Regions from separate parts of the Tetragenococcus halophilus genome, predicted to be linked through region 3. Evidence: a T-box and tRNA genes for the amino acid it is inferred to sense, from the RefSeq annotation. Region 3 holds a T-box; the other regions hold tRNA genes.
What was found. The T-box of region 3 lies ahead of argS (arginine--tRNA ligase). A T-box ahead of a tRNA ligase gene usually reads a tRNA of that ligase, here a tRNA-Arg.

Region 1 (11,072 bases), 810 kb from region 3:
GCCGTAGTTATTACAGGCCCTAATACAGGGGGGAAGACCATCACATTAAAAACACTAGGTTTATTGCAACTAATGGGGCAAGCAGGTTTGCCTATACCAGCTGGTGAGGATAGTCAGATGGGGATTTTTAATGAAGTGTTTGCTGATATTGGCGATGAGCAATCTATTGAGCAAAATTTGTCCACCTTTTCTTCTCATATGACGACTATTGTGGATGTATTGAATCAAGTGGATAAAAACAGCTTAGTCTTATTTGATGAATTAGGTGCAGGAACTGACCCGCAAGAAGGGGCAGCTTTAGCGATTGCGATTTTAGATGATTTGGCTGCTAAACAAGCCTATGTGATGGCAACAACCCATTATCCAGAGTTAAAAGTCTATGGTTATAATCGGCCAAAGACCGTAAATGCCTCGATGGAATTTGATGTTGATACACTAAGTCCTACCTATAGATTGTTAATTGGTGTTCCCGGTCGAAGTAATGCATTTGAAATCTCACGTCGGCTAGGGCTTGATCAAACACTTATTGATTCTGCTAAGCAAATGATGAATGGTGAAAGCCAAGACTTAAATGAGATGATCACTGATTTAGAAAATCGACGTAAGATGGCTGAAACTGAGTATTTAGAACTAAGAAATTATGTTAGTAAAGCCAAACAGCTGCATGAAGACCTACAAGAAGCTTATCAATATTTTTATGAGCAAAAAGAAAACGAGTTTGCTAAAGCACGCAGTAAAGCCAATGACATTGTAGAGCAGGCAAAAGATCAGTCTGACGAAATTATTACAAATCTACGTAAAATACAACAACAAAGTGGTCAAAAGAATGTGAAAGAAAATGAATTGATTCAAGCCAAAGGGGAACTAAATCAACTACAACAACCAGAAGATCACTTGAAAAAGAATAAGGTCTTACAAAAGGCGAAAAAAGAAAAACAATTTAAAGCTGGCGATGAAGTGCTGGTTATTCCATATAACCAGCGAGGGGAGCTATTAGATAAAATTGGAAAAAATCAATGGCAAGTACAGTTGGGTATTTTAAAAATGGATGTAGATGAAGAAGATTTACAAGCTATTGCGCCTACTAAAGAAGCTGCAGGTCCCAAACGTCATGTCTCTACTTTAAATTCTTCTGGTCCTCATGTTTCCAGTCAGTTGGATTTACGAGGTAAACACTATGAAGATGCTTTAAGTGAGTTAGACCAGTACTTAGATGCTGCTATTTTAGCTGGATATCCGCAAGTTACTATTGTTCATGGTAAAGGAACAGGTGCTTTACGCAAGGGCGTATTCAATTATTTGAAAAAAAATCCTAGTGTAAAAAATTTCGATTTCGCACCAGCTAATCAGGGCGGTAACGGAGCCACAGTGGTTAATTTTAAATAAAGGTATTAAATGAGCAAGTTAGTTTGCAAGCAGTGACGAAGGTGCTATACTTTGTCTATTGAATTGGAGGTACAAAAAAACATGGCACAAACAGTAACAGATAAAGACTTTAATGTAGAAACAGAACAAGGGTTGGTTATGATCGATTTTTGGGCGACTTGGTGTGGTCCTTGTAGAATGCAAGCACCTATCTTAGAACAAGTTGAACAAGAATACGACGAAGATGAATTTCGCGTAGTAAAAATTGATGTTGACGAAAATCCAGAAGTACCCGCAAGTTTTGGGATTATGAGTATTCCAACATTAATTTTGAAAAAAGACGGAGAAGTTGTGGATAAAGCAATTGGCGTGCAAACAAAAGACCAATTAGAAGAAATGATTTCTTCTCATATGTAAGATTCTGCTAAAAAGATTCCAGGTGATTGATTTCATCTGGATTTTTTTATTTTAAAATTTACATAAAAAGAAGGGAAGATGAGCATACTCCCCCTGATTTTATACATAATGAAGGAAAGTCAGCTATACTTCCCTCGATTTTATACAAAAAGAAGGTAACTTTAGTAGACTTCCCTTCATTTCTCTAAAAATCAGGGGAAGTTTTTACGATGTCCCTTGATTTTTTAGGAACCTTTTCTTATTAAAATATGATCTAAAGAGATGATTGCCTATGTTATAATTAAACTTAAGAAAGTGGTATTAGTGAAGGGAGGAGAAATTTTGAAAAAGAAAAAGACTTTGTTTAAAAGTAGCTTACTGAGTTTAGGACTTGCTAGTTATTTATTATTTAGAAATCAGCCGGAAACGATTGTCTTAAAAGAACCGGTATCAGAAAAAATGAGCTCGGCAGTTTTCGATGATACGACACAAGAAGATACCTACTTGATTACAGAAGATGGATTACCACTGGCTTTAACAATCATCCAACCTAAAAATCAAGCAGTGAAAGCTGTGGTTCAAGTAGTCCATGGCATATTAGAGCATCGCTTACGTTATCGACATTTAGCTTTCTTTCTAGCCAAAAATGGTTTTGCTGTTGTTTTGAGTGATAATCGTGGACATGGCGATTCGGTTGATAAAAAGAACCCCTTGGGGCAAATGCCGAGTGTAAAACGAATGGTAAAAGATCAATTGAAGATTACGCAATTTATTGATGATCGTTTTCCAAATGCGGCGGTTTATCTATATGGACATTCTTATGGTTCGGTATTAGCTCGTCTATACTTGCAAAATAATGATGACAAAATTACAAAATTGTTATTGACAGGAACACTTCACTATCAGAAAAAAGCCAAGTACGGTGTTATGCTTGCGCTTTGTGCGGATGTGCTGGCAGGCAAAAAAAGTTATTCTTGGATTTTAAAAAAATTATCGAATTTTGGCTCAACAGATAAAACGTGGTTGACAAATGACGAGATAGAAATAGCAAAAGCTTTACGTGACCCACGTATGCTTCCAGGTTATAACAATATTGGCGTGACAACACTTTGGGAGAGCATACGGCGGTTAAACGATATCAGTTTTTTTGCTTGTCAAAATCCTGAGTTACCTATCTTAAGTATTACTGGTGCAGAGGATGTATCGATTACTGGAGGAAAAAGAGGACTCGTTGATACTAAAAAAACTTTAAATAAGATTGGTTATCGTAAGGTTGAGATGCTTGATTTTCCTCATATGAAACATGAAGTTATTAATGAAGTTGACCAAGATCTAGTTTATCAAGCAATTTTAGATTTTTTTGTTAAATAAAAAAGTTCTGCAGTTTTTTGCTGCAGAACTTTTTAAATCCCAAAATTAATCTTCTTTGATTACCTCAATTTTATAGCCATCTGGGTCTTTAATGAAATAATAAGATGGAGGAACGCCTGGTAATCCTTTCAGCTCTGTGACATCGAATCCAGCAGCTGCATGTTGGTCATGTAAAGCTTGAAGATCTTCAGTGGCAATTGCGATATGTCCGTAACCATCACCTAGATCATAAGCGCCGTGGTCGTAATTATAGGTAAGTTCCAATTCATAGTCATCATTTGGTAAAGATAAATAAACTAGTGTGAATTCTGCTTCAGGAAAGTCTTTACGGTTGTTTTCAACAAAACCAAAAGCATTTTGATAAAATTCAACTGAAGCATTTAAATCTTTTACACGTACACAAGTGTGCGCCATTCTCATTGTTTGCGTCATCCTTTCTGTTTAGGTAAGGGCATTATAACATATTGAATTTTTAATTTTAAATAAAAAAGATAAAAAGTAAATAAAACTTGTTTCTTTTTGTGAAATCAAGTAAAATGCAAAGAAAACTACTCATGGAGGCAAAAATGAAAGAAGCTGTTTTTGGCAAGAAAGAAGAAGGAAAGAAATATCAAGCACGTTATGGCGCCTATATTGTTATTCATCGTAACGAAAAACAAGAAGTTATTTTAGTACAAGCACCCAACGGCGCTTTCTTTTTACCTGGCGGGGAAATCGAAAAAGGCGAAACGCATGCGCAGACCATCGCACGTGAAATGCTAGAAGAAGTTGGTTTTAAGGTAAAAATTGGCACTTATTTAGGAGAAGCTAAGGAATATTTTTATTCTAGCCATCGTGATACTTATTTTGCGCATCCGGGATATTTTTATCTTGCCGATCAGTGGGAAAAAGTAGCTGAACCGACTGAAAAAAATAATCAGCTTCATTGGGTTACACCAGATGATGCTATGCTTTTACTAAAAAGAGGAAGTCATCGTTGGGCACTACAAAAATGGATGAAAAATAATTATTAGATAAAAAAGAAGCTCTGTCAAACTATATATGATGACAGGCTTCTTTTTTTGATTAAATTAATTCACCATTGTGAATGTGAGAAGCAAATAAGCGATAGGTTTCGCCAAACAGATCAGAATCATTTTGCAATTTTGGATCGATCATTTCTTTAGGAAAGTAAAAGCGATGATCTCCTTGCTCTTGTCCAGCTAAAGCAGCTACCAACTGACTAATCTGGGATAATTCGGTTAGAGTCCCGTCATTTTGTTGCAACTCAATTTGTGTACGATGTTTTTCTAACTTAGGCTGATAAAAATCATAAGGTAGATCATAGCTTGAGTTAATCGCTGTATAGTAATTAGGATTAAAGCCAGCTTTTTCCACAATATGCCCCATTGTTTCTATTAAATTTTCCTGTGTTTCTGGTTCAAAGCGACAAGATTTTAACGGTTTACGATTTAAGAAACGGCGGGAAAGATCGTTTAAAACTGGATCATTAGCCTCTGTCCAAAGATTAAAAGCAGTATTTAATACCCCATCGTCTAAGCGTAAATAATCCTCTAATGTAAAATTTTCTCTAAAAAAGGGAATGAGCAATTGCGCTGTATTTTGAAACATTTCTTTTTCTGCAAAAAAAAGTTCATGCGCACGGTTTAATAAATGTTCAAGACCAACTTCCATACCTCTTGAACTCGGGTGGAAATAGACTTGAATATGCATTTGATATCTTGATACGATATAATCTTCTACAGCATGCATACCCTCCATTGCAAAAACAATACCGCTCTTACAAGGACGAATCATCTGCAATATTCTTGTTAAATCAAAGGTGCCGTATTTTGTGCCTGTATAATAAGCATCACGCAGTAAATAATCCATCCGATCTGCATCAATTTGACTAGAAATCATTTGTACAACTTGTGGGTTAGGGTAAGTTTTAGTGATGACACTAGCTACTTTTTCAGGAAAACCAGCCTCCACACGATTCAATATTTGATAAACTTCAGTTTGCGGTGAAGTAATGATCGCTTCAGTAATTTGTTCGTGATCTGTATGAAAAATATGCTCAAAAGTATGCGAATAAGGGCCGTGGCCAATATCGTGTAAAAGAGCTGCACATAAAGCAATTAAACGTTGTGAATCATCCCAGCCTTCTTCTCCGATTTTTTCTATGGAATAGGTTTGTTTAAAAATGTCACAAATTTGCCGAGTGATTTCATAAACGCCTAAAGAGTGTGAAAAACGACTATGCTCGGCGCCATGAAAAGTAAAAGAAGAAGTACCTAGTTGCTTGATTCGACGTAAACGTTGCACTTCTTTTGAATTAATTAAATCAAGAATCACTTGATGATTGACGTGGATATAATTATGCACCGGGTCACGAAAAACTTTTTCAACCGGTAGCATTTGATATTTATAAGCTAGGGACATCGTTAAGCTCCTCTAATTGTTTATTTCGTTTGGTCATATTTACCAATTTGTTCTCAATTTGTGTTTCTTGTTTATTTTCCTTTACCCAATCTAGTGCATTTTGGGCGACTTCGTCAATATTTAAAGCTTGGAGAAAGCGCCTCTTAGTTTCAGAAATAGAGATCGTTTTATGTAAGACATCCGAAAGAGTAGTCATCGTTAGTGGCCAGACTTCTGGATAACCGTTTTTCCCGTAGTTTTCTGTTAAACTTTTTTGATAGAACGCTTGAACGATTTCTCCACGCTTATTTTGATCTCCGGAAACACTTAAATACATCATGACTGCAATGCCTTCTTTTACTCGACGTTGGGCAATACCTGCAATTTTTTTACCATCTACACTTAAGTCAAATTTTCCTGGGCAATAGGAATGGCTGATTTCATATGCCCGAATCGTTAATTCAGGAAAAGCATTTTGTATGAGGGTCAACATTTTTTCATAACCTTGGTCGATAGAAGTATTACTCTTAGGAAAAATCCAAGAAATATTCAATATCCCCTTATCGGATATGACACCTAAACCGCCAGCATTACGGATCACTAGGTCATAATGATTTTCTTTTAAGACCTTCACGCCAGCCTCTAGATTATCGACACGAGTATCTTTCATTCCTAGAATAAATGTCTGTTCAAATTGCCAAAAATGGAGCAAATTGCTATTGGTTTTACCTGCAGTTTCGGTTAAAACGTCTGTTAATGCAAAAGGAAGCAATGCATTTTTTTTAGTAAAAGTTTCTTGATCAAGTAGTTTTATTTCCATTGATATGTCCTTTTCTAATAATAACCTTATTATATACCACAAAGAAAGATCAGCAAACGGTTTAGACTATTTTTATTGCTAATTTATGTTAAAATAAGTCGTTTGATTGACAAATTAAAAAAAATGTGAAAAATAAAATAGAGGAGACTGGTATTTTTGTCCTTTTCTAGCAAAAGTTATGTTATTGCTTGTGACTTAATTCAGTCTTGATTTGTCGTAAAGGAGAATGGAAGATGGAATCAAAGCGAGGTATTCCTGTCTCAATTCATTTAAAAACAGAAGTAAGACAAGAAAATGAAGCTGAAGAATTTTTGTTTGATATTAGTGGACAAGTGATTAGAATGGGAAACACTCTTTATATTCGTTACAAAGAAGAACAAGAAGATGGCATGTCGCCAGTACCTGTTACGATGAAAATTTTCCCTGATGGAGCTGTTCAACTGACACGCTCAGGAGAAACGCATTCACGATTAAAGTTTATCTACGGAAAAAGTTTTGAAACAACTTATAAAACTCCCTATGGTACAATTTTTTTAACGACTTATACTAAAGATTTGCATTTTACTTTAAATGATCATCCAATGTCTGGGAAAGTTACAGTTGCATATGATTTATTTATGGCAGAACAAAAAGTGGGTAGTTATGATTTGCTATTAGAATTTTCTGCTTAGTTTCGTAAATTTTTTTCATAAAAAATTGCTTTTTTTAAGACAGTTTTGTATGATTGACTTTAGATTTGAAAGGACGTGTCCTGTTTGAAAATTAATGTATTTGAAAATGTAAATAAAAGTGATTTATCGATGGTTGAAGTTGCTCATGCTATTTTAGAACAAGAAGGCGAAGTCATGGACTTTTCTGATATAGTAAATGCTACTCAAGAGTATTTAGGTATTCCAGATAGTCAAATTCGGACTTCTTTGGCTCAATTTTATACGGATTTGAACACAGATGGAAGTTTTATTTCATTAGGTGAGAACCGTTGGGGTCTGCGTTCATGGTATGCGCTTGATTCGATTAACGAAGAAGTTACTCATGGTCTAGAAGATGAAGATGAAACGCGACGTCGTGCGCCTAATAAGGTTAACGCCTTTGCTGGTGGCGATCAAGATGTTATTGACTATAACGCTGACGATCCTGAAGATACTGATTTAGTAGCAGCTGACGACGATGATCTTTTTGATGATGACGATGATGATGAAGAAATTGCCGAATACAATTCGGACTTACAAGAAATCGGTGCTGATAATTCAAATGATGATGATGAAGAAGAGTTACCAGGAAATATCGAAGAGGATTTAACCGTTGTTGATGACGACGATGAAGAAACCGACGATGATGAGGACGAAGAACAAGTCTAGTAAAATATCGCTTCTCGTTTTAAATTTTAAACGCTAAGATATAAACTTTGCGAAGTATATCTTAGCGTTTTTTCTATAGAAAAAAGGATCAAGCAAAGCGGATATAAAATGGGTCTATAATATTTAGTGTTGTTACTAAAAAAATTAGTAATAACACTAATTTTTTATATAACAAAAAAGCATTTGTTTCCTTTATAATTAAGTTGGACACCAAAATAAAAGGAGAAAACAAATGCTTCAATACAAAGATATCAAAATTAAAGATCAAAATCTAGATGTAGGCCTTAAAAACTTACTCAATATTAAGGACCCTCACATCTTTTTTTCCGCTCAAGCAGTTCAAAAAGAACCCATTCATCATCGAATGACGAATGTCTTTTACGGTGTCCTTACCTACACCCCGAAAGCTTGCGAATGTTGTGGCCTCATAAATGAAGAGAATCTTCTTATTAAACATTCGCCAAAGGCTTCGGATATTCAATTAATTCTTTATCAGGAAGTGCCCAGCGTTTTACGCTTATTTAAGCAACGATTTTATTGTAAATCCTGTCATCATACTTTTAGTGCCAGGACCTATTATATCGCCAAAGACTGTTATATTTCGCAAGCCTTGAAGTTTGCCATTGCGATAGACTTGAAGAAAAAACTATCGATGAAAGATATTGCTTTACGCTATGGGGTCTCATTTAAAACCGTGGAACGCGTATTGGATACCTTCTATCAAGGACTTAAATTCAATCCCAACCATTTACCGAAACATTTGCTAATCGATGAATTCAAAGGCACGAAGGACTGTGAAGGAGCCATGTGTTTTATCTTCAGTGACGCTCAGACAGGAAAAATTATCGATATCTTGGACGATCGCCGCAATTTCAAACTGATTGCTTACTTTCAACGATTTACTCAACAAGCGCGGAAAAGAGTCCAACATGTGGTTATGGATATGAATTCGGCTTATGGAAAAATGATCCCTCAAGTATTTCCGAAGGCCAAGATTCTTGTGGATCATTTCCACATTATCCAACAGATTTCTCGAGCTTTTAACCAGCAGCGGATTCGGTCGATGAACCAGCTGGACAAAAAGAGCGCCCAACAAATGAAGGATTATCGCAAATTAAAAAAATACTGGAAACAGCTCCAAAAAAAGCATAAAAACTTGGGGTACGACCATTTGAAACAGTTCCCTCTTTTTCGCCAAAAATATGTGACGGAATCGGAAGTTGTGGATTACTTATTAACCATTGATCCCGTGCTTAAGGCTTCTTATGATGTTTATCAAGATCTGCTTGACGCTTTTGAGAACGGCAAAGCGCAACCATTTTTCGCTATCATTGATCAACTGTCGCCTTTATTAGAAGAACCCTTTAAAAAATCCTTACGTCACCTCCAAAAGTACCGTAAAGAAATTACCTTATCTTTTACTCAACCGTATTCCAACGGCAAACTTGAAGGGAAAACAACTTGATTAAAGTAATTCAACGGATTGCCTTTGGCTTTCGTTCTTTTAATCATCTACGTAAGCGAGTGCTTATTCAACAAGGGCTTCTTGAGATCTTATAAAATAACAAAAAAAGAAGAACCGAAGTCCTTCTTTTTATAAAGGTTTTGCTTAAACAACACTATTTGACAAAGAGCCTATAAAATCTCATTGCTTGATCCTTTCATGTATATAAAACTTCATTTTGTAATCTTTTCCAAGATAGCGTATACTTAAAGTAATAAAACTTACGCACCATGAGGGAGTCGAACCCCCGTCTCAAGAACCGGAATCTTGTGTGATATCCACTACACTAATGGTGCCAAAGCTACCTTACATAGTTTAGCGAATTTTAAGAAAAAAAACAAGGGGTAATAAAAATGAAATTTGAACAGCAATTTTCCCAAAAACAAAGCCAGACACAGAAATTAGCGATGACGCAAAAATTGCAGCAGTCAATTCAAATTTTGCAATATAATACAGAAGATTTAATTGATTATATCGATAACAAAGCTTTGGAAAATCCTTTATTAGAAGTTATGGAACCATCGTATTCTTCAAACTATTCTAAACCTCGTAAATCTTCAGGAGAAGAGATGAATTATCTTAGCCAGATCCCAGATAACTCTATTTCTTTGTTTGAACACTTAATTGATCAAGTTCATTTAAACTATCGAGATACGTATTTACGTCAACTGGTTTTGTATTTAGTTGAGTATATTGATTTGAACGGTTTTTTAAAAATTTCATTAAAAGAGGCTGCTGAAAAAACGGGTGGTTCTGCGATCCAATTACTAGATGCATTGACATTGATTCAGCAGCTAGATCCAGCCGGAGTAGGGGCGCGTAATTTGCAAGAGTGTTTAATGTTACAAACAGAACGGGATAATTCTGCTCCGCATTTAGCTTACGTTGTATTAGAAGAAATGTTTAAAGAATTAGTAGATCGTAAATGGGAAAAAATCGCAAAAAATTTCGACATTTCTCTAAGCGATGTACAAGAGATTTTTGATTATATTCAAAATTTAACGCCCACACCAGGAGCTATCTACGGCGCTACTGAAGGATTGTTTATTATTCCTGATTTAACTGTGAAAATAGACGATCAAGAGCTTAAAGTATTATCAAATCGAAAAAGTATTCCAGAAATCAAATTTCAACAAAATTATTTTGAACGAATGGAAAAAAGCCAAGACCCAGAAGTTCTCAAGTATTTAAAAGATAAGCAACAAGATTATGAATGGCTAAAAAAAACGGTCCAACAACGTGGTGATACCATTTATCGTGTAGGAAAGGCGATCGTTTCTCATCAAAAGGACTTTTTTCTAGATAAGGATCGTCCGCTAAAACCTTTAACCTTAAAAGATATTTCTGAGGAATTAGAAATCCACGAGTCCACGGTGAGTCGTGCTGTAAATGGAAAATATTTGGAAACTGTGTTTGGTGTATTTGAATTAAAATCTTTTTTCAGCAAAAAAATAGGCGAAAATTCTAATGAAAGTTCTGCCAATGATGCTAAACATTTATTGCAACAATTGGTAGAGCAAGAAGATAAGGCAAAGCCACTCTCTGACCAAAAACTTACAGAATTGATGAAAGATAAAGGCATCGCGATCTCTCGCCGGACAGTTGCTAAGTACCGGGACGCATTAAATATTGCTGGCTCATCAAAACGAAAAAGATACGATTGAACCCACAAAAAGCTATGTAATTAAAACATGGCTTTTTGCTGTGAATCACTACGATTCAGCGACCAAGGGGAGCTGAGAGTAGCTGATGAACAGTACTAGGAGAGCGGAGCGCATGTAGTGACCGAATTATTAGAAATATAAACGACAATTAGTTGCCAAATAATGCAGAAAATGATAGTATAAAAACGTAA
Region 2 (11,072 bases), 520 kb from region 3:
GATTCAAGGTTTTGCGAAAGCTCTGTCGATGTCCCTCGATTATCAGCTAACAAAATTAATCCTGAACGGATCCCTTCTGGCACATCTTCAATAGTAATATCAATTTGTTCTTCATGCATATGATTCAAAAATCCTCTTGCACAAACAAGTTGAACATTTGATTTTAATTGTCCGATATTCCCATAACTAACACTACCAATTAATGCTTTAACCACATCTTCAGTTAATGAAATCGTACGTTGAATACGATGTGCTTCATGAGAAACCATTACCTTGACTAAATCAACTTTTTCAAAAGCAGGACGTGATACAAAAGAAGGTAGTTGAATGTTTATCGGTATTCGGCGAACAAAGGTATCCAAAAGCGTAGAATTAGGATCTTCGGTCGTCGCACCAATAATTCGAACTTCAGCAGAATGATGTTTGCCTGTTTCACCTAAACGACTATAAGTTCCATGATCCATAAAATAGAAAATCATCTCTTGACCTTCAGGCGGCAAACGGTGGATTTCATCTAGAAAAAGCATACTTTGATCAGCCTGGTCAATAACGCCAGTTTTCTCTTCATCTGCACCCGTAAAAGCGCCTTTGGCATAACCAAACAAATGGCTCATCAAAAGTTCTGGATTATTGGCATAATCGGCACAATTAAAAACAATGAGTTCTTTATTTCTAGCAATAACATTATTAGCTTTAGCAAATTGAAACATCGCATGAGCAAAGTAGGTTTTCCCCGAGCCTGTTGGACCTGTAATCAAACAATTCAACCCTCTAGGAGGATATAAAATCGCTGCTTTTGCTTGTTCACCAGCATTTTTCATACTACCGTTGATTCCAATAATATTGGAGAAAATATCCTCTCTTGAAACAAATGATGACTGAACATGTTGTGGTTGTTGCTTTTTTCGAGGTTCCCGTTCTTGTTTATAGCTTTTTACATATTTTTCTTCAGACATATCTTGATTTAAAAAATATTTAACTGGCCGACTGTCTGTTTTAATTATTTTCTCATCACGTACCAACTGATTTAAATCTTTACTAGCATTGCTTCTTTGAATAGCCAATGCTTGAGCAATTTCACTTGTAGTTACTGCCGTTGGCTCACTTTTCGTGCCAGAATTATTTTTTTGTGCTATGTATTGGTAAATTTTTTCCATTCTTTTATTCACGATTTTCACCTCGTTTCAAAACCCAAACAATAATTCCACATCATCTTTTTTTATTATACCTTCTTTTGTTCATCATTACCAATTAGTGTAAATAAATATATCCCTCGCTACTAAATTAATTGAAAAACAAAGATAACTAATTTTTACTTTAAAAGCTTTTTTCCTATTATACACTTAACAAATTGTCTCTTAAAATTCAGAAAACGGGATAAAGTCTCCTGGGTAACATAAATTTGTCTGAAGTGTTTTTTGCATCCAAATCACATCTAGCCAGCGGTCAAATTTATACCCTACATGAGGAAAATAACCAACTTGTTCAAAACCTTGTTTGATATGAAATTGCTCACTTTGTTGATTACCCACGGCAATAATTGATAACAGATTAACCACATGTTGCCTTTTTAATTGTTCTTCCAACACTTCATATAAAGTTGTCCCCACACCTCTATGTGCAACATCTTTTTTTACATATATACTAATTTCTGCTGTTAAATTATAACAAACACGTGAATTATAAGCACCCGCATAAGCATAACCTAAAATATTTTGTTTATTATCTTGAGCAACATAATAAGGATAATCAGGCAAAGTCTTAGTAATACGTGTAGCAAATTCTGCAACTTCTAGAACTTGCTGCTCAAATGAAATCGTAGTTTCTGCTACATAAGGTGCATAAATCGCTAGAATTTCACTAGCATCCTCAGCTGTCGCTTTTCTAATTGTTATTACATCATCCCTCATTATAAAACCTCCTAATAATAAAATCCTCTAAAAAATAAAACAGCCTGATTTCATTTTTAGAAATCAAGCTGTTTTGTTCTTATTTACGCTTCTTGAGCAACTGGATAAACAGAAACTCGTTTTTTTTCGCGGCCTAAACGTTCAAAACGTACAGTACCATCAATTTTTGCAAACAAAGTATCGTCTCCGCCTTTACCCACGTTAACGCCTGGATAAATTCTTGTTCCGCGTTGGCGATAAAGGATTGATCCGCCAGTAACAGTTTGACCGTCAGCACGTTTAGCACCCAAACGTTTTGATTCAGAGTCACGTCCGTTAGCTGTTGAACCGCCACCTTTTTTGTGTGCGAATAATTGTAAATTCATTGTCATCAACATACGATGCACCTCCCAAATTATTAAGTTGTTTCTAATTGAACATAGTCATTATATTGCTCTTGAACAGATTGCATACCAAGCAATAAGTTTTCTAATAATATCTGCACAATGTTGGATTGTTCTTGTGTATTGTCTGAAGGAACTTCGACGTATAAATAACCGCCATTTTCTTCCTCTGACTGAACAGTCGGCTCAATACCAGCTAATGAATCAATACCATTAACTGTGCTAATTGCTAAAACAGAAACCGCTGCACACACAATATCATATCCGTATTCACCTGCATTTGCATGACCTGTTATCTCATAGGAAGTAATCCTTCCAGAACTGTCACGCTTGAAAGTACCTTTAATCATTGTAAGCTCCTGCTTATACTTAAATTATGCATTGATTACATTGATCGTTACCTTAGTATAAGGTTGACGATGGCCTTGTTTACGGTGTGAACTTTTCTTAGGTTTGTATTTATAAGTGACAACTTTCTTTTGCTTGCCATGCTTATCAACTGTACCTTCAACACTTGCTCCTTCAACTAGTGGACTACCAACTTTTGTCGTATCGCCACCAACTAAAACAACTTCATCAAAGGTCACCTTTTCCCCAGCCTCAGCATCTAATTTTTCGATGTAGATCGGTTGGTTTTCTTCAACTTTATATTGTTTTCCACCTGTTTTAATAATCGCGTACATACCTGTGCACCTCCTTGAATAATAAACTTAGACTCGCCATCCCAAGCGGCTATCATAGCACTTAAAACTTGCTCAGAGCGGTTGTAGCTGTAGGAAAGCCCACAATTACAACATACTTACTTTATCAAAAAGCAAAGAATTCGTCAATGAAAAGTTGAAAAAAGACGGCTAACGCGAGTTGAAAAAGCTTAGTATTGTCTATAAAACATATTAGTATTTCTTTTATTAACTATATACTAAATACTTTAAAAGTCTTCACTATCAAAAGAAGCTAACACTTCTCTTTCTGAATCAGAAAGAGAAGTAAAATGAAATTCTTTTAATTTTATATTCTTTCTTATTAAGTCGAACGAGTCATTTAAACCGTTTTTTCTAGAACCAATATAATTATCGGTTAAAAATTCAAAACCAAAGTCACCATATAACTTTATAGCAGAAAAACTAGCTGCATGTGTATGTAAAATTATAGGAAAGTCCAGTTTAACTTCAGTTAAAACATAAGACAGTAATTGCCTTCCAACTCCTTTGTTGGCATATTGGTTAATCACTTTAAACCATTGAATTGACCATAGTCCTGCACTAATTTTCCATAAAAAACAAGTTCCTAAGATATTATTATTTACATCACAGATAACTTTACAAGCATTTAAAAATTCATCTTTTCTGTCAGAGAAATAATTATTATAATATTCATCTACTATATAACGATAATCTTTTTTATCTGCATAGGTATCAAAGTGAATTGTTTTCCATATTTCTATTTCCGATTCCTTTAAATTTCTAACAATATACTTTTTATCCAGTTCTTTAAAAGCTGACTTATTAAATTTTTTACATAACATAAAGATATTATTGTCTTCCAATTTCACACCTGCTTTGATTCCTTCAGTTTCTCATAAAACACATTGATTATAAATATTATTTAAAGAAAATTCGGCACATTTTTGATACAAAAAAAGCGATAAGCACCTATAAATCAAGGCTTACCGCTTATTAATAACGTCACAGGAGGGATTCGAACCCCCGACCGTTCGCTTAGAAGGCGAATGCTCTATCCTACTGAGCTACTGTGACAATGGTTTTGACAACAAAGATAATTATAGGAAAAGCTTTTATTAATGTCAATTACTTTTTAATGTTTTCCAAATTCTTTTGCATATTTTTCGAAATGGCAATGCCACTTATTTTCCAAATTGTTTTAGTTAAAGAACCACTTCATCTGCTTTCTTAGTAATTAACATCACCCCATCGCCTAATGGTACTAAAGAAGAGGTCAAATCTGGATGCTGGTTCACAGTATCTAAAAACTGATTTAATTTCTTATGGATTCCTCGTTTACCACGGGGAATTTCTTTTTCAGATTGTAGAATAGTCCCTCCTTGAAAAACATCATCGACCATTAAAACGCCCTCTTTTTTTAACAAACGCAGACAGTCAGGTAAAAATTCGATATATTTAGATTTGGCACTATCCATAAAAATAAAGTCATAGCTTCCTTTTAGCGTGGGTAAAATATCGGCTGCTTGTCCTTCAAGTAAGGTGATCTTATCTTCCAATTCTAAAAACCGGAAAGTTTCTTTGGCTTCTGCAATCATCTTGTCAAAACGGTCAATTGTCGTAACATGACCTTTATCTCCCACATATTGGGCCATTAAACTCGCTGAAAATCCAATCGCTGTTCCAATTTCTAAAACTTGCTGCGGTTTAATTTGTCCTAATAAAAATTCCATAAAAACGACTGTCTCATGTGGAATAATAGGAACGCCTCGCTTATTAGCATCTTTTTCTATTATATTTAATTTTCCTGTTAATGATTTTTGCTGGCTGCGCATATAATCCACTAGTTCTGCTTTAACTACTGGTCGATGCATCATTTCGTTTTGCATATTTGTCTCTCCTCGTATTTTTCACTTTTTTTATTATACGAATTTCTGTAAAAACCTGCAATCTTTTCTCAGTTTTCCCTTGCTTTTTTCTTTGTTTCCTATTAATCTTAAATCAGAAATTGGACTAGTAATAAAAGACACGCTTTTAGAGAACCAAAGCTCGGCTGAAACTTTGGTGCCCCTGTCTTTATGAACCTACCAAGAACAGACGGGTTAAAGCCCTTATCCTTTTGAAGCTGGATCGCATAAAGTGATCAATAAAGGTGGTACCGCGAAATGAACACATTTCGTCCTTTTTATAGGATGAGATGTTTTTTTATTTTACAAGGAGGAAAACAATGGCAGAACAAACAAACGACTTTACAGAGTGGTATTTACAAACAGTACAACAATCTGAGCTGATGGCTTATTCCGCAGTTAGAGGCTCTATTATTTTTCGTCCTGATGGCTATGAGCTATGGGAACATATTCAAGAAGAATTCAACAAATTTTTAAAAAAAGAAGGCATTCGTAACGCTTATTTCCCCATGTTGATTCCACAAAACTTTTTTATGAAAGAAGCAGATCATGTGGAAGGCTTTGCTCCTGAAATTCCATGGGTCACTGAAGTAGGTGATGAAAAATTAGAAGAACCTTTAGGCCTACGCCCAACTTCAGAAACAACGATTGGTAACGCATTTTCTGATTGGATTAATTCCTATCGCGATCTTCCTTATGAAATTAACCAATGGGCAAATGTTTTTCGTTGGGAAAAGAAAACATTGCCATTTTTACGTACATCCGAATTTTTATGGCAAGAAGGACACACCGCACATGCAACCAAAGAAGAAGCCCATAAGCGTACGATGAATGTCTTAGATGAATATGCTCGACTTTGCGAAGAATTTTTAGCTATTCCAGTTTATAAGGGGCAAAAAACGGATTCTGAGCGTTTTGCTGGTGCTGTTGATACCTATTCTGTCGAAGCGATGATGCAAGATGGCAAAGCTGTGCAGGCCGGTACATCGCATTATATGGGAACCAATTTCGCTGAGGCTTTTGATATCACTTATTTAAATAAAGAAAACCAACACGTCTATGCTCATACGACTTCTTGGGGCGCTTCTACACGCCTTATTGGTGCTTTGATTATGACTCATGGCGATCAAAATGGGCTTGTTTTGCCTCCTACTGTCGCACCCAATCAAATTGTTCTAATGCCAGTAGGACCTTGGAAGAAAAATCCTAGCGTGATGGAAAAACTAGATGAAATTTTCAGCGATCTAAAAGAAGCGGGCTATCGTGTACGTATGGATGATAGTGACAATACGCCAGGCTATAAATTTAATGAATGGGAATTAAAGGGGGCTTGCATCCGCATTGAATGTGGACCTCGTGACATTGAAAATGGCCATGTAATGGTCAAAAGTCGCGATGTAGCGGACAAACAAAAAGTGCCATTTGAACAAATCAATCATTTTGTAGCTGCAGAACTTGCTGCTATGACACCACGTTTATTGAGAAAAGCCCAAGAACGCATAAAAGAAAATGAATATTACAATATTGATAGCTTAGAAGAACTAAAAGCTCATATTGATAATTGCCAAAAAGAAGGAAAGCCTGCCGGGTTTGTATTAGTCGGTTGGGATGGTACTGAAGAAACAGAAGAAGCAATCAAAGAAGCGACCGGCTTTACGACTCGTAACATTCCTTTTGAAGCGCCTGTTAAAAAAGAGAAGGACATTGTGAGTGGAAAACCTGCAAAACATACTGTTTGGATTGCTCGAGCATACTAATTTTGTACACAAAAAGCGGAGTCTAGCTAGATTGCCTAAACTCCGCTTTTTTCATGTTGTTTTGCTTGACTCCTTTTAAATAATAGACAGAGTCTGCTTAGAAGTTGGTTTAGGAAACTCTTTATCCAGTTGTTTCATTTCTTCATCTGTCAACTGAATTTGGGCTGCTTCGATATTTTCGATAACGTGTTCTGGATTACTAGATTGCGGAATGGCTAATGTTTGACCTTTTCTTATACTCCAAGCCAGTAGCATTTGAAAAACCGTTGCTTGATGATTTTGTGCAATTTCTTTTAGCTTGGCATTAAAAGTCAATTGCCCTCCTAATTGATCACCTTCAGCCATGGGCGCATAGGCAATTAAAGGAAGTTGCTTTTCTTGCATAAAAGGCAATAAATCAAACTCGATTCCTCTTTCACCCAAATTATAGAGGACTTGATTTACTTGGCAGTTTTGACTATTTTCCTTTTGATACATCTTTTCTAGGTCTTTTACATCAAAATTAGAAACGCCCCACGCCTTGATTTTTCCTGCCTTTTTCGCTTCTTCCAGCGCCTCTATTGTTTCTTCAATAGGAACATTACCTGTCCAATGAAGTAAATAAAGATCCAAATAATCCGTGCCCAATCTTTTTAAGCTGTTATCTAAACTGACAGGCAATTGTTTTTTAGAAGCGTTCCAAGGATACACTTTTGAAATCAAAAATAGATCTTTGCGGTTAAAAGATTGAAGCGCTTCTCCTACTAAAAGTTCAGAGCCACCATCTCCATACATTTCTGCAGTATCAAGGACAACAGCGCCGTGTTCTATTCCAGTTTTTAAGGCTTCTAACTCTTGCTCTTTTTTAGCTGGGTCTTCTCCCATATGCCATGTACCTAAACCGATGGGAAAAAGTTCTTGTTGATTGATCTTAACAGTAGACATCTACATTCCGCCTTTCCTTTAAAAAGCCGCACAGCTGTTTATCACTTATTTAACTTAATAGATTAAATTAAATAAATCTTCATTTTTCATATCACCAAAGTATTTCTTGACATCAATGGCATCCACTACTTTTTTCAAATCTTCTCTTTCATATCTAGTACCGATCAGTTGGTCTTCTACATCTTTAATATCGCCTAGACCAAAGAAATCACCATAGATCTTAGCATTTGCAATTTTACCTTCTTTAACATTTAAACGTATATCAATTGAACCGATAGAAAAACGTTCATAACGTTCAACGTTAAACTCGGGTGAGTGTCCATAATTCCAGTCCCAGTTTCCATAATATTTATCGGTATATTCTTTAATATTTTTCCAATCATCTTCTGTCAGTTCATAAGTATTCACTTCATTCACAGAGTCCACGCCAAAGATTTTCACTAAAATTTCGTTTCTAAACTCTTCAGTCGTCATATCTTGGTTTTTTTCAGGCAAGAAAGGCTTAATATTAGTTACTCGTGAGCGAATCGACTTAATCCCTTTTGATTCAATTTTATCTTTACGAACCTTTAAAGCATTGGTTACTTCGTTTTTATCACTATCAAGCATTAAAGTCCCATGTGCATACATTCTACCATTGGTCGAATACATCGCATTCCCGGAAAATTTCATATCATCAATCACTAAATCATTACGGCCTTTAAGACGGGCCCCTTCAACTCCCATATCATGAAGTGCATTTACTACAGGTTCAGTAAATCTTGCAAAATTTCTAAAAGAGTTACCATCGTCTGGTGTAATAAAGCTATAATTTAAATTACCTAAATCATGGTAAACAGCACCGCCTCCACTAAGTCGTCTTACCACATGAATGCCATGTTCATCGACATAGTCCTGATTGATCTCTTCAAAAGTATTTTGGTTACGCCCTATAATAATTGAGGGTTCATTGATATAAAATAAAAGAATCGGTTCATCCGTTTTCATTTTATCAAGTAAGTAATTTTCGATAGCTAAATTAACTCGCGGATCGTTATTTTCATTTGGCACATAGATCATTTTCTTTTTCCTCCCTTTTATACACTTACTTATTGTAACATGCTTTTATCTTATCAACGAACAAAAAACTTTACAACTTTGTTTACTTTGTGATTTTTCAAAAGTCAGCATAAGTACTAACATGAAGCTATAATTTAATAATCTTTCACAAATTACATATACAATATATAGTGCATATAATTTATTATCAACCGTTTAAGTACAATATATTGTTGATTTTCTTTTATAAATAAATTATGATAATAGTTGAATACAAAAAAGGAGTTGGTCCATTTTATGACGACAAAAAGAACTAGTGAGCAAAGTATCTCTTTATCTTCTCAACTTTCAGATATGAAAGTAATCAAACGTGATGGTCGTTTAGTTCATTTTAACGCACAAAAAATTTATGATGCACTGCTAAAAGCTAAAAAGCACCTAGAAGGTAACTTATCTCCACTCGATTATGAACATATCAATCGAATCGTAGAACAAGTAATTAGTGAAATCAACTATCGTTTTCAACAAAATGTTAAAATTTACGAGATCCAAAATATCGTTGAACATACACTTTTAGAAAACCACGAATATGAACTAGCTCAAGAATATATCAACTATCGAACGCAAAGAGATTTTAAACGTAGCCAAGCAACTGACATCAACTTTAGTATCGATCAATTAATGGGCAAAGAAAAAACGGTAGTCAACGAAAATGCCAATAAAGATAGCGATGTATTCAATACACAAAGAGACCTAACTGCGGGTATTGTTGGAAAATCAATCGGCCTTAAAATGTTACCTCCACATGTAGCAAATGCGCATCAAAAAGGAGATATTCATTATCATGATCTAGATTATCAACCTTATGCTCCGATGACAAATTGCTGTTTAATCGACTTTAAAGGAATGTTAAACAACGGCTTTAAAATTGGAAATGCTGAAGTTGAGCCGCCAAAATCTATCCAAACGGCAACAGCGCAAATTTCACAAATTATTGCAAATGTCGCTTCCAGTCAATACGGTGGTTGTTCTGCCGATCGCTTAGATGAAACTTTAGCCCCTTTTGCTAAATTGAATTATCAGAAACATTTGAAGGAAGCAAAAATTTGGATTGAAGATCCGACGCGACAAAAAGAATTCGCCATGAAAAAAACAAAAAAAGATATTTTTGATGCCATGCAAAGTCTAGAATATGAAATCAATACCTTATTTACTTCAAACGGCCAAACACCCTTTACTTCTGTTGGCTTTGGTTTGGGTACAGATTGGTTTGCTAGAGAAATTCAACGGGCGATCTTACAAAATAGAATCAACGGTTTAGGTAGCGAGCAGCGCACAGCGATCTTTCCTAAATTGATTTTTAGCATTAAAAATGGGACTAACCTACATCCTGAAGATCCTAATTATGACATAAAGCAACTCGCTTTAGAATGCGCTACGAAAAGAATGTATCCAGATATTTTAAATTATGACAAAATCGTTGAATTAACAGGTAGCTTTAAAGTGCCTATGGGATGTCGTTCCTTCCTACAGGGGTGGAAAAATGAGCAAGGCGAAGAGGTCAATGTTGGACGTATGAATTTAGGCGTAGTTACGATAAACTTACCGCGTATAGCCATGCAAGCAGAAGGCGATATAGAAAATTTTTGGAAAATTTTAGATGAACGTTTAAGTATTGCAAAGGACGCTTTAGTTTATCGGGTAGAGCGTTGTAAACAAGCAAATCCTGCAAATGCTCCTATTTTGTATATGTATGGCGCTTTTGGTAAACGTCTAGGGCGCGAAGAATCGGTAAATGAACTATTCAAAAATAAACGTGCCACTGTTTCACTTGGTTATATCGGTTTATATGAAGTAGCATCAGCTTTTTATGGACAAAACTGGGAAAGTAATGAAAAAGCTAAAAACTTTACCTTAGACATTGTCAAAAAGCTTAAAAATAATACCGACCAATGGGGAGACGAATATGGGTATCACTTTAGCGTCTATTGCACACCGAGTGAGAGCTTAACTGATCGTTTTTGCCGTTTAGATACCGAAAAGTTTGGCACAGTAAAAAACATCACAGACAAAGAGTATTATACTAACAGCTTTCATTATGATATTCGTAAGGATCCTACGCCATTTGAAAAATTAGATTTTGAAAAGGATTATCCAAAATACTGCTCAGGTGGTTTTATTCATTACTGCGAATACCCTGTTTTACAGCAAAATCCAAAAGCACTCGAGGCTGTCTGGGATTATTCTTACGATCGTGTTGGCTATTTAGGAACGAATACACCTATCGATCATTGTTATGAATGTGGTTTTGAAGGTGATTTTAAAGCAACAGAAAAAGGGTTTGAATGCCCGCAATGTGGAAATCATGATCCTAAAACTTGTGATGTTGTTAAAAGGACATGCGGATATCTAGGCAACCCACAAGCTCGTCCTATGGTTCATGGACGTCATAAAGAAATCGCTTCTCGTGTAA
Region 3 (11,072 bases):
TCTCTCCAATTTTATTCGTAATTGGTGCTTATGTATTGTATTTAGGTCTATCTTTCATAATCCCTTCTACTTCAGGTTTGGCCTATGTTTCTATTCCTGTTATGGGTGGATTAGCAAATAACATAGGTTTAAGTCCAGATGTGATGGTTATGATTTTTGCCTCTGGTTGTGGTTTAATTAACCTAATTACGCCTACTTCGGGTGTTGTAATGGGTGGATTGGAAGTATCAAAAGTAAATTACTCTACTTGGATAAAATTTATGCGTAAACCAATAATTGTTTTAGGTGTTTTGAACTTACTTATTTTGATTATTTCAATGCTAGTAGCTAGTTGATTATTAAAAAAACTTGGGTGTTCAAATAAAGGTACCCAAGTTTTTTTAATTTAGTACTTTATTGCAGTGACGCAATTGAGAATAAATTTTTAATGATTATATTAACAAAATCAGCCAGTACTTTCGTAAAAAAGTTGCTGGTTTTTTTGTAATAAAAGGTTTTAGATAATCTATATTAGTTTATAACTTGCTACTCTAACTTTCTTTTACTAATGTAGATGAGTTTTCTAATTAGCAAGAATAAAACAGTTCTATTCGTAATTTCTTTTATAACCTTGCCGAACAAAGTCCCAATCGAATGAAACATTTGAGCTCACTATTTTCAATAAGTTCAATAATTGCTTTTGTTCTTTTAAGGAAAGATTAGCTAATGCTTGTTTACTTGAATATTTCTCTTCTCGTTGCAGATAATCATGTAATTTTTCTCCCTTTTGTGTGACAAAAAGGCATCGAATTTTTTTATTTGTTGAATCAGCTTTTTTTAAAATCAGCTGCTCCTGTTCAAGATGTTTTACTGTTTTAGCTACAGCTGTGCGATCATTTTTGACTAACTTGGCTAAGTTATCATTGATAATACCTGGGTTTTCATAAATTCTACTTAGATAAAGGTATTGCCCTTTATTCAAATGGATATCTTTAAATTCAACATTACTAATATAGTCTAAGGCGCGTGCGATGTTTCCTATTTCTCGTAAAATTTGAGACAATGATTTCACTCCTTGGGATAAATGTAGTATTTATTTTTAAATAAACCGATAATAGTAAGCAAATCTTTTGCTAAAATAACCATTGTTTGGTCTGGTCTACCTGGAGCAAAACTAATTTCTCCTGGTTAAATAACTCTTCGTCAACAATGATCGTGATGTTTGAATCATAGCCTAGCGGGGAAACAGCGCCAGCTCTTTGTCCAGTTGTCTGTTCCATTTCATTTTTTGCAACAATTTTTAATCGTTTTCCTGTTAATTGGTGAATTTTTTTAAAATCCGCTTTTTTTGTTGTGAAAGTGAAAAAGATATAATATTTGTCATAGGAATCTTTTAAAAATAAGCTTTTTGTTTCAGTACCTGAGAAACCCTTTTTTGCTTTAACAACTAAGGCATCCTCGTTACTGAAGATTTCTTGGTGTTGATATAATTCGTAATACAACCCTTGTTTATTTAATGTAGTTACCAAATTTAGCATTGAAATTCCACCTCTTTTTACTACAGTACAATAATAATGTTGAATATTCAACATTATTATTGTACGATTAATGAAAAATATGACAAAGGAGTTAACTTAATATGAAGCAAAAATTTATTGTGAGAGATTCATTCTGGGAGCTTTTCCCAGAAACAGAAATTGCCGTTTTATTAGCAGATGACGTGAGTAATCGTTCATACGAAAATATGCCTAAAGATCTTTTAAAACAAGCAAATTCACGTGCAATAAAATGGGTAGAAGAAGATCCTATCAGTGCAAATCCGGTTATCAAAGATTGGCGAACGGCTTATCAAAGATTTAAAACTAAAAAAGGCGCACGTTGTGCTGTTGAAAATTTGTTGAAGCGTGCTAAGCAACAAAATGGTGTCAAATCAATTAATCCTGTAGTAGATATCTATAATTCCGTTTCCTTAGAGTGGGCTTTTCCTGTTGCTGGAGAAGATAGAGATTTTCTTAAAGGAGATCTTGAACTAACGATTGCACAAGGAGGAGAAATATTTGTTCCAATTAGTGAAGAAAGGACAGAAGAAGCACTTACAGGAGAAGTAGTGTATAAAGATTCTGAGTCTATTATTAGTCGTTGTTGGGCTTGGCGAGATAGTGCTCGCGTACAAGTTACAGAAGATACTACAAATTTAGTTTTTTATATGGAAAATCACTAGTGGTGCATGAAACATTTTAAATTCACTCATTATGTTTCACACTATTTCCATCCATAAAAAAATCCTTTATACTGGTCTTGGATGACTTATCCAAGACCAATACAAAGGACAAACACATGGATAAGTATAAAACAATTTCAGCTTTTAATAAATGGCTTTCGAACATAAATTTCAAAAATTTACCTTTTTCTATTCGTGAGAAAATTTCGCAAGCCGACAAGTATCATAAAAAGTTTGATTTTGAACACTTTTTGAAAGTGTTTCTCTATGGCATCGACAATGAGTGCGAAAGTTTACGTGAAATAGATACAGCGTTTGTTTCGCCTGATCTACAACAGACCATGGCGTTAGATTCGATTAGTCATTCGCAGCTTTCCCGTGAGCTCGCCCAGATGGATGACGAAATTTTGTGGGCGATCTTCGCCCAATTACTGGAGAAAGTACGGTCAAAAATACCGGTGACCAAACGAAACGCACTCTATCTCGTGGATTCTTCCACCTTTCCGTTAAATACCACTCGGTACCCTTGGGCGGACTTTCGCTCAACCAAAGCGGGGATCAAACTGCACTTAAAACTCTGTTTTATGGATAAAGAACACTTGTATCCGGATCAGTTTGAAGTCACGAATGCGGTAGAACATGATGACAATCACTTAGAAGTTTTTGTCAATCAACCGGAAGCGACCTATATCTTTGATCGTGGCTATATTGATTACGAGCGACTGGACGAGATGGAAGCTGACGGCTACTTTTTCGTCACAAGAGTGAAGAAAAACGCCAAAGTTCATGTCCTAGAAACTTATGAACCTTCTCAGAGTAAAAACATTTTGCGTGACCAAATGGTAGTGTTAGGCACTCAGGTTTATTTCACTTCCCCGTTTCGCTTGGTCACGATTCAGGATGAAAAAGGAAAACAATTACGCTTTGTCACCAACCGTTTTGATGTGACCGCCCAAGAAGTGGCCGACATGTACAAAGCGAGATGGCAAATTGAACTATTTTTTAAGCATATCAAGCAACATATGACGATTAAAAAGCTATTTTCACACAGTGAAAAAGGGGTAAGCAATCAAATCATTCTCGCCATGATTGCCAGTCTATTGACGTATTTACTCAAAGTAGAGACAGGAAGTAAGAAATCCCCGTTCCAAATCAAGCGCCTATTAAAACATCTGCTTTTTCAACCTTTTGAAGAATTGTGGGTATTACTCGTTCCTACGTGACGAAATAGCATTTGTCGTCGTTGCAACAGTATTCAGATAAATAATGAAAAAATTTTTTCTGGAAAAGTCATCCCTTGCGTAAGCATTTGATTTTTTTGTCATTTTTTAGAAAAAGTTAAAATCTGAATATTCTGATTATATTAATGCACCACTAGTGATGGAAAATATAAACCCTGAACGTAAAGCTGAACACAAACAGGCCATTCAGTTATTACAAAGTAGGCTAAAGCAATACCTATCCATTGAAACCACTTTTGGTCTAATCACAAAACAACAACCAGAGATAACGCTTTGATTTTACTTAGAAAGAGAGTGTGTAGTTTGCAGACAAAGATAAAAAAGTTTTCTGAATTAACTCTTCATCAATACCATTACTTAATGGCAAACCGAGTGGCTGTGTTTGTAGTGGAGCAAGCTTGTCCGTATCAAGAAATTGATGCTATTGATATGCAAGCCTATCATTTTTGGTTAGAGGATGAACAAGCTAACTTACTTGCTTATGCTCGTGTTTATTCTGAAGAACATTTGGTTCATTTCGGTCGAGTACTTGTTAAAAAGAAAGAACGTGGGAAGGGTCTAGGCAAAGAGTTGGTGCGACAAATAATTGAATGGATCCAAGTTTATTTTCCCGGGGGAAAAATGCATATTGAGGCACAAACTTATTTATATAATTTTTATACTTCGTTTGGGTTTGAAGCAGTATCGGAAGAATACTTAGAAGATGGTATTCCTCATATTAATATGGAAAAAAATGATTATGCGACTTCTTAATAGAAAAGGTTGTTAAAGAAGTCATACTGGTAAAAGATAAGAAAGTTTGTTATAATCTTCCTAAATATTATAAAAAATTAGAGATCAAGAGATTATCTTTTCAAAGTTCTTATAAGCGAGTTCGGAAATGGTGGAAGCCGAATGGATATGAAAAGGGAAACGCACTTGTGAAATTTTGCTTAGCAAACGGAGTCTGCCGTTACCAGATAGAGTTGGTTTGAAAACAAACAATAAGAGTGGTACCGCGGGAAATCTCGTCTCTAGCGTTTAAAATGCTAGAGGCTTTTTTTGTGGAAAATAATAAAGAAATTTGGAGGATATAAATGAATAATAAAGAAGTTGTAGCAAAAATAATCTTTGATGTCGTACACGATGATTTAACACTTGATCAAGTAGAGTATCTACTAGAAAACCCTAAGTCAGCAGCACATGGTGATGTGGCTTTTCCTACGTTTTCTTTGGCTAAGATTTATCGTAAGGCCCCGCAACAAATCGCCAGTGAATTAGCTGAACAAATTGACGATACTGCTTTTGAAAAGGTGGAAGTTGTAGGCCCTTATATAAACTTTTTCATGGATAAGAAAAAAGTTTCTCATGATGTATTAACAACAGTGATCGAACAAGGCGAACATTATGGTGATTTTAATATAGGCAATGACGATAATGTGCCTATTGATATGTCTTCACCTAACATTGCCAAACCTATTTCTATGGGGCATCTTCGTTCAACGGTAATAGGAAATTCAATTGCACTTATTTTGCAAAAAGTTGGTTATCAGCCTGTTAAAATTAATCATTTAGGTGATTGGGGCACCCAATTTGGTAAGTTGATCGTAGCTTATAAAAAATGGGGAATAGAAGAAAAAGTACGTAATAACCCCATTGAGGAGTTATTGAATCTTTATGTTGAGTTTCATGAAAAAGCTGAAGAAGAACCGGCATTGGAAGAAGAAGGAAGAGCTGCTTTTAGGAAGTTAGAAAATGGCGATCAAGAAGCTGTTGATTTATGGAAATGGTTCCGCTCAGAATCGCTAAAAGAATTTGATAAGATATATGATATGTTAGGAATAACTTTCGACTCTTACAAAGGGGAAGCTTTTTATGAAGATAAGATGGATGAAATTGTTGAATTGTTGGAAGAAAAACATTTATTGAAAGAAGACCGAGGCGCTGAAATCGTTGATTTGTCTGCTTATGATCTTAACCCTGCTTTAATTAAAAAACGTGATGGCGGTACGCTTTATATTACGCGGGATATGGCAGCTGCTTTATATCGTAAGCGTACTTATGACTTTGCGAAGTCTTTATATGTGGTAGGAAATGAACAAAGTTATCATTTTAAACAATTAAAAGCAACATTAAAAGAAATGGGTTATGATTGGTCAGATGACATGATCCATATTCCATTTGGATTAATTACAAAAGATGGTAAGAAATTATCTACACGTAAAGGTAAAGTGGTTCTTTTAGAAGAAGTTTTAAATGATGCGATCCAGTCAGCACAAAATCAAATTGCTGAAAAAAATCCTTCTTTAGAAAATAAAGAAGAAATAGCCAAGCAAGTAGGTGTAGGGGCTGTTATTTTTCATGATTTAAAAAATGATCGTTTGAATACATTTGATTTTACTCTAGAAGAAGTAGTACGTTTTGAAGGTGAAACTGGGCCTTATGTACAATACACTTATGCTCGCGCAATGAGTATATTAAGAAAAGCAGGGTTTACCCCAGATAAGAATAAAAATTATGCTTTAGATGATGAAGGAAGCTGGGAGATTGTTAAATTTATTCAAGGTTATCCTGAGATGGTTTTAGAAGCGGCAGATAAATACGAGCCTTCTGTTGTAGCTAAACACGCAATTAGGTTGTCTCAAGCATTTAATAAATATTATGGGAATACTAGAATCTTAGCTGAAGACAAACAACAAGAAGCTCGCTTAGCTTTGGTATATGTGGTAACAGTCTTGTTAAAAGAGGACCTACATTTATTGGGATTGCAAGCTCCCGAGAGGATGTAAAAAATGATCATTAAATAAAAGTGTATTTAAACTTACATTTTGTAAACATTATTATTTAAAAGATAGCAAAAGCATTGAAGCGCTGAGTAGCTTCGATGCTTTTTTATATGCATCGAAATTTTTGGTGCGCTCGGCATGGGCGATAACTTGGTGGTGAAAGTCCACTACAGGCTTGGCAGTAGGAACTGTTAGCCAAAAGCAAGGGTGTCCACTGCGAAGTGGAATCTGAAGGAAGCTGGAGGCAAACACTCGCGCTGACGAACAGAAACCTCATAGGAAGGCTGGATTGGGACGGATGAGCTTGCCAAACAAAGCAAAGTCCAATACTGCCCGAACCCCATACAGTAAATGAGGCAGCGGCATGAGTGGAAGGTTATCACTCCTTACCCGAGGATATCTATCTAGCGACAGCTGTCGTAGTAATAACGAATAGATAGAAGTCAGCTGAGGTCATAGTAGGGAAAATGTACCGAAGGACCGAACAATATTCATACAAAGTATAGATTGGAGGTTAGAGGAAGCAAAGAAGACAGAAAACAACCATAAGGTTGGCAATCTACAGAGGGATAAGGTGGAACCTGAAAGCGTATGTAGATGTGTCGAGTTATCCTCTAGGAGAAATGAAAGAAATGTATCGTAAGTCTTCATCTTTGATGAAGTCCGTTGTAAGAAAAGAAAATCTTAAGACAGCCGCAACAAGGGTCCGACGTAATAAAGGAGCCGCTGGTGTCGATGGTATGGCTGTGGATGAAGTAGAAGACCACATTGAGAAGTTGTATGCGCCACTAAGGCAGAAATTGCTTCAAGGGACCTACCAGCCACAACCGGTCAAACAAGTCGAAATACCGAAACCCAATGGTGAAAAACGCCAATTGGGAATCCCATGTGCGCGTGATCGCGTAGTTCAACAAGCGATTCGACAAGTCATTGAGCCCATCATTGACCCATATTTTCTTCCACAAAGCCACGGATTTCGCCCGAATAAGGGAACACACACTGCTTTGAAGCAATGTGTCGCCTATTATGAGGAAGGCTATAAAGTGGTGGTCGATTGTGACTTGAAACAATGCTTTGACACACTAAATCATGACAAGCTCATGTATCACTTAGAGCAGTTTATTCAAGATAAGGCAATTCTCAAGGTTATTCGTAAGTTCTTGACGAGTGGTGTGATTAACCTGTCTAGCGAATACGTAGAAAGAAAGTCGGGTGCACCTCAAGGGGCGGTCTTATCGCCTCTTCTCTGTAATATTTACTTACATGAACTGGATAAAGAACTTGAGAAAAGAGGACACCAATTTGTTCGTTATGCCGATGACTTCGTCATCTATGTCAAGTCAAAACGTGCGGGCGAACGAGTGTTAAAAAGTGTGACCCGTTTCATTGAAAAAGATCTTAAACTCATTGTTAATCAAGACAAGAGTCAAGTGGGGGCACCAACGCGTTTAAAATTCTTGAGCTGTCTGATAATGAAAGTCAATGGCACCTGTCGTTTTATCCCTACCAAAGAAGCCAAGAAGAAATTCAAAGCCGAATTGAAACGTCGAACAAGCCGTAAGCGTGCGGGTGATTTTCGAACGATCATAGAGGAAATCAATCAAGTCACGCGTGGCTGGATAGGCTATTTCGGATTGGGATTTATTCGAGGTTTTATTCAAAAGGAAATTGAACCATGGTTACATCACCGCATCAGGCAGCTGATCCTCAAACGTTGGAAAGTTCCCAAAACGAAAATAACGAAGTTATTGTCTTATGGTTTAGATTTAAACGGCGCCAAGAAAATCGGATCCTCTAGAAAGAAATATTGGCGACTGTCCAAAACGTCTGAAGTTCATCGGACACTTACAAACGAAAGACTCCACCGATGGGGCTTAGTTTCACTAAGCGCCTTGGTAGAGTCTGCTTACGCAAGATATTGAACCGCCGTATACGGAACCGTACGTACGGTGGTGTGAGAGGTCGACTAGCCAATTAATGGCTAGTCACCTACTCGATTTCTTTTATTTCAAAAGCGTTAGCATGACTTGTGGAACATTTTTTGAAAAATAAAATAAGTATAAATAACGGGAGGTCTTTTATTTATGGGTAATATTTTACTTGCGCTTGTACCCGCAGTAATGTGGGGGATTCAACCCTTAATTTTACAAACAATCGGTGGAAAAACTTCAAATCAACAAATGGGAATGTCTCTAGGGGCATTGATCTTTTCTATTGGTGTTTTATTTTTCCATCAACCTGTGTGGTCATGGCATTTAATACTTGCTTCATTTGTCTGTGGGTTAGCCTGGGCCTTTGGTCAAATTACACAGATTGAAAGTTTCCATATTATCGGAGTGTCAGCTGCAATGCCAATTTCAACCGGCATGCAATTGATTGGAGTAACGTTATTCGGTATTTTTTACTTCCATGAATGGACAAGCACTATGGACTATGTATATGGGATCAGTGCTTTGATCGTTATTATTCTTGGTGTATTTTTTACCGCTTATAGAGAAAAAGGCGACAACAGTGGTAAACAAGGGGCTATGCAAAGAGGACTTTTTGTTTTAGTTTTATCAACGATTGGTCAAGTAACATACAATGTTATTCCACGTATGGCTGATCTTAACGGTTGGGATGTATTATTCCCGCAAGGAATCGGTATGGCAATCGGTGCAATGGCTTTTAGCTTCTTCTTTGATAAAAAACCAGAGCTTTTCAGCAAGAAGTCATTTCAAAATATTGCTGCAGGCGCCGCTTTTGCTATCGGAAATATTGGTATTTTACTTTCCAATAAAGTAAATGGTGTAGCAGTAGGATTTACCTTATCCCAAATGAACGTCATTGTTAACACTCTGGGTGGTCTTATACTCCTTAAAGAATCCAGGACTTCAAAAGAATTAAAATTAACGATTGGTGGCTTAATCTTGGTAGCTGCCGGTGGTATTTTGATTGGTTTAACGAAATAATAAAGTATAGCATTACTATGTCGGGATACAGCGTATTTTTGTATCCCGACTTTTTTAGTCTTCGGCAATGATTTGGCTACTATTTTTGCTAGAAGACTCATACTGTAATATTTTTTCATAAAAATAAGGTAACTCTGGATGAGTGGTTAATATTTGCTGATAATTTGGTAAAAGCTTTGTAAAACTTTGGGTCAGTCTTTTAGCGTCTTTTACAAAGAAAAAAGGATTATAGGTAAATAAGAAACTACCCGAATAAAGATCGCATAAACTATGTAAGCGATGGAGTTTCTGAGATAAAGAAATAAGCTTTAACTCATTTAATTCCGTATGAGCATGCAAAGCAAAATCTAAGCCGCTGGTCAATGAAGGCTTTAACCAAATATTTTCTATACCAGAGAATTGTTTCCATAGAAATAATAGACTAGTGTCGTTTATTTGAAATGGGATCGGGTAATACTTAGTTGTGGGTGTGAATACAGCTTTACTAAGGAGAAAGCCCTGACTATTTCGATATTGCTGTACTTCTTTATAACGTTCATATAACATTTGCTTATTGTGTGTAAAAGGTGGATCGTATAACAAAGATACTAATAAGGAAAAGTATCGAATCTGTAACTCGTTTCCCTTTAATGTAGGCGCAGATGTGAAAGAAACGGTTAAATCATAACCGGATAATAGCGGTTTCATTTTTTGCATACGTCGTTGCATAGTGGCTTTAGACAGATAAAATTCATTTTCTAACTTTTTGAATGTACAAAAAGGATTTTCTATTATTTTGACTAGTATTTGAAAAGAAAAACTTCGTGCTAACAATGAACTTAAAAAAAGATTAGCATCTTCTGGAGAATAGATTGCTGTGATTTTCGGCCCTTTTATATAAAAAGAAATCCCCATGGAAGCATTACTGTCGCTTTGTTGCCAAATAAAGATATAACGTTTCAAAGATTTTAAACTAAGTCCTAAATGAATCGTAATTTCTTTTAGCGGACAAGGATTTTTTATCTGTAAATACTGGAACACTCGGAATATAATCTTATCTTGTTTTTCTAATAAAATATCAAACATATCATCACCTCTGCACGAAGGTATCATAAAATTTAGATTGGAAAAAATTTCAAATTGGTAAAAAAGCAGTAATATTGCCGTGATCGAGTTGAAATAAACCATTTTTCTGTGGAAAACTATTTACTTTTATTCTTCTAAAGCTGGAAGTAACAAGCTTTATCCCTTAGTTTAGTTATCCACACATGTTGGTTTTTTCTACTTAAAAATGTAATTATATACATGTTTATGTATTTTGTGTGAATGTTTGCTTTTCTTTTTATTGAGGGTATTATGTGAATATAAGTAAAAATAGAAAGGGAAAAACGATGTTTAAGGGTTTTGTTTATTTTTTAGTCATTGTTTTGGCGAACACAGTAGGTGCTATCTCTGGTATGGGCGGTGGCGTAATCATTAAACCTGTGCTGGACTTTATTGCAGCAGATCCTGTAGGGGCTGTTTCCTTTTATTCTTCAGTTGCTGTATTTGTCATGTCTATTACTTCCACAGTGCGACAAGTTAGAGCTGGCGCTAGTGTTTCATGGCGTTTTGTCCTCTGGATTGCGGGTGGATCGATTTCGGGCGGCTTTCTTGGGAATCATACATTTGATTTTTTCCTCAATAGTTTTTCAAGCGGGACAGGTGTGCACCTGCTTCAAATTATTTTGACTATGATAACTTTACTCTTTGCGCTCTTTTATAATCATTTCAATTTTGGTAAATTCTATTTAAGGGGTAGAATTTGGTATTTGATTTGTGGCCTTATTTTAGGCTTTTTAGCTAGTTTATTGGGCATTGGGGGCGGTCCGATTAATGTGGCACTTTTGATCTTAATGTTTGGTGTGACGATCAAAGAGGCAACTGTTTATTCGAT

Region 1: it has a tRNA-Arg gene. The T-box ahead of argS (arginine--tRNA ligase) is inferred to sense a tRNA for this amino acid. The anticodon was not compared.
Region 2: it has a tRNA-Arg gene. The T-box ahead of argS (arginine--tRNA ligase) is inferred to sense a tRNA for this amino acid. The anticodon was not compared.

Annotation. Positions count from the first base shown of each region.
Region 1 covers NZ_CP012047.1:1,502,690-1,513,761, reverse strand. The annotation lists gene AC806_RS07100 (endonuclease MutS2) at 1-1,386, shown strand, start outside; gene trxA (thioredoxin) at 1,450-1,782, shown strand; gene AC806_RS07090 (alpha/beta hydrolase) at 2,104-3,132, shown strand; gene gloA (lactoylglutathione lyase) at 3,178-3,552, opposite strand; gene AC806_RS07080 (NUDIX hydrolase) at 3,699-4,145, shown strand; gene AC806_RS07075 (HD domain-containing protein) at 4,198-5,556, opposite strand; gene AC806_RS07070 (lipoate--protein ligase family protein) at 5,540-6,355, opposite strand; gene AC806_RS07065 (YwiB family protein) at 6,589-7,026, shown strand; gene rpoE (DNA-directed RNA polymerase subunit delta) at 7,111-7,713, shown strand; partial or broken gene AC806_RS07055 (ISL3 family transposase) at 7,946-9,273, shown strand; tRNA gene AC806_RS07050 (tRNA-Arg) at 9,442-9,513, opposite strand; gene rpoN (RNA polymerase factor sigma-54) at 9,571-10,881, shown strand.
Region 2 covers NZ_CP012047.1:1,796,401-1,807,472, forward strand. The annotation lists gene AC806_RS08570 (sigma-54-dependent transcriptional regulator) at 1-1,169, opposite strand, end outside; gene AC806_RS08575 (GNAT family N-acetyltransferase) at 1,359-1,910, opposite strand; gene rpmA (50S ribosomal protein L27) at 1,994-2,287, opposite strand; gene AC806_RS08585 (ribosomal-processing cysteine protease Prp) at 2,308-2,643, opposite strand; gene rplU (50S ribosomal protein L21) at 2,668-2,976, opposite strand; ribosomal protein L21 leader region at 2,996-3,069, opposite strand; gene AC806_RS08595 (GNAT family N-acetyltransferase) at 3,222-3,839, opposite strand; tRNA gene AC806_RS08600 (tRNA-Arg) at 3,977-4,050, opposite strand; gene AC806_RS08605 (O-methyltransferase) at 4,179-4,862, opposite strand; gene proS (proline--tRNA ligase) at 5,201-6,637, shown strand; gene AC806_RS08615 (aldo/keto reductase) at 6,713-7,561, opposite strand; gene AC806_RS08620 (lipoate--protein ligase) at 7,616-8,620, opposite strand; gene nrdD (anaerobic ribonucleoside-triphosphate reductase) at 8,897-11,072, shown strand, end outside.
Region 3 covers NZ_CP012047.1:2,313,774-2,324,845, reverse strand. The annotation lists gene AC806_RS11220 (YfcC family protein) at 1-335, shown strand, start outside; gene AC806_RS11215 (MarR family winged helix-turn-helix transcriptional regulator) at 587-1,042, opposite strand; partial or broken gene AC806_RS11210 (YbaK/EbsC family protein) at 1,048-1,517, opposite strand; gene AC806_RS11205 (B3/B4 domain-containing protein) at 1,619-2,200, shown strand; gene AC806_RS11200 (IS4 family transposase) at 2,317-3,423, shown strand; gene AC806_RS11195 (GNAT family N-acetyltransferase) at 3,745-4,194, shown strand; T-box leader at 4,266-4,459, shown strand; gene argS (arginine--tRNA ligase) at 4,518-6,209, shown strand; gene ltrA (group II intron reverse transcriptase/maturase) at 6,806-8,128, shown strand; gene AC806_RS11180 (GRP family sugar transporter) at 8,291-9,157, shown strand; gene AC806_RS11175 (helix-turn-helix domain-containing protein) at 9,212-10,222, opposite strand; gene AC806_RS11170 (sulfite exporter TauE/SafE family protein) at 10,528-11,072, shown strand, end outside.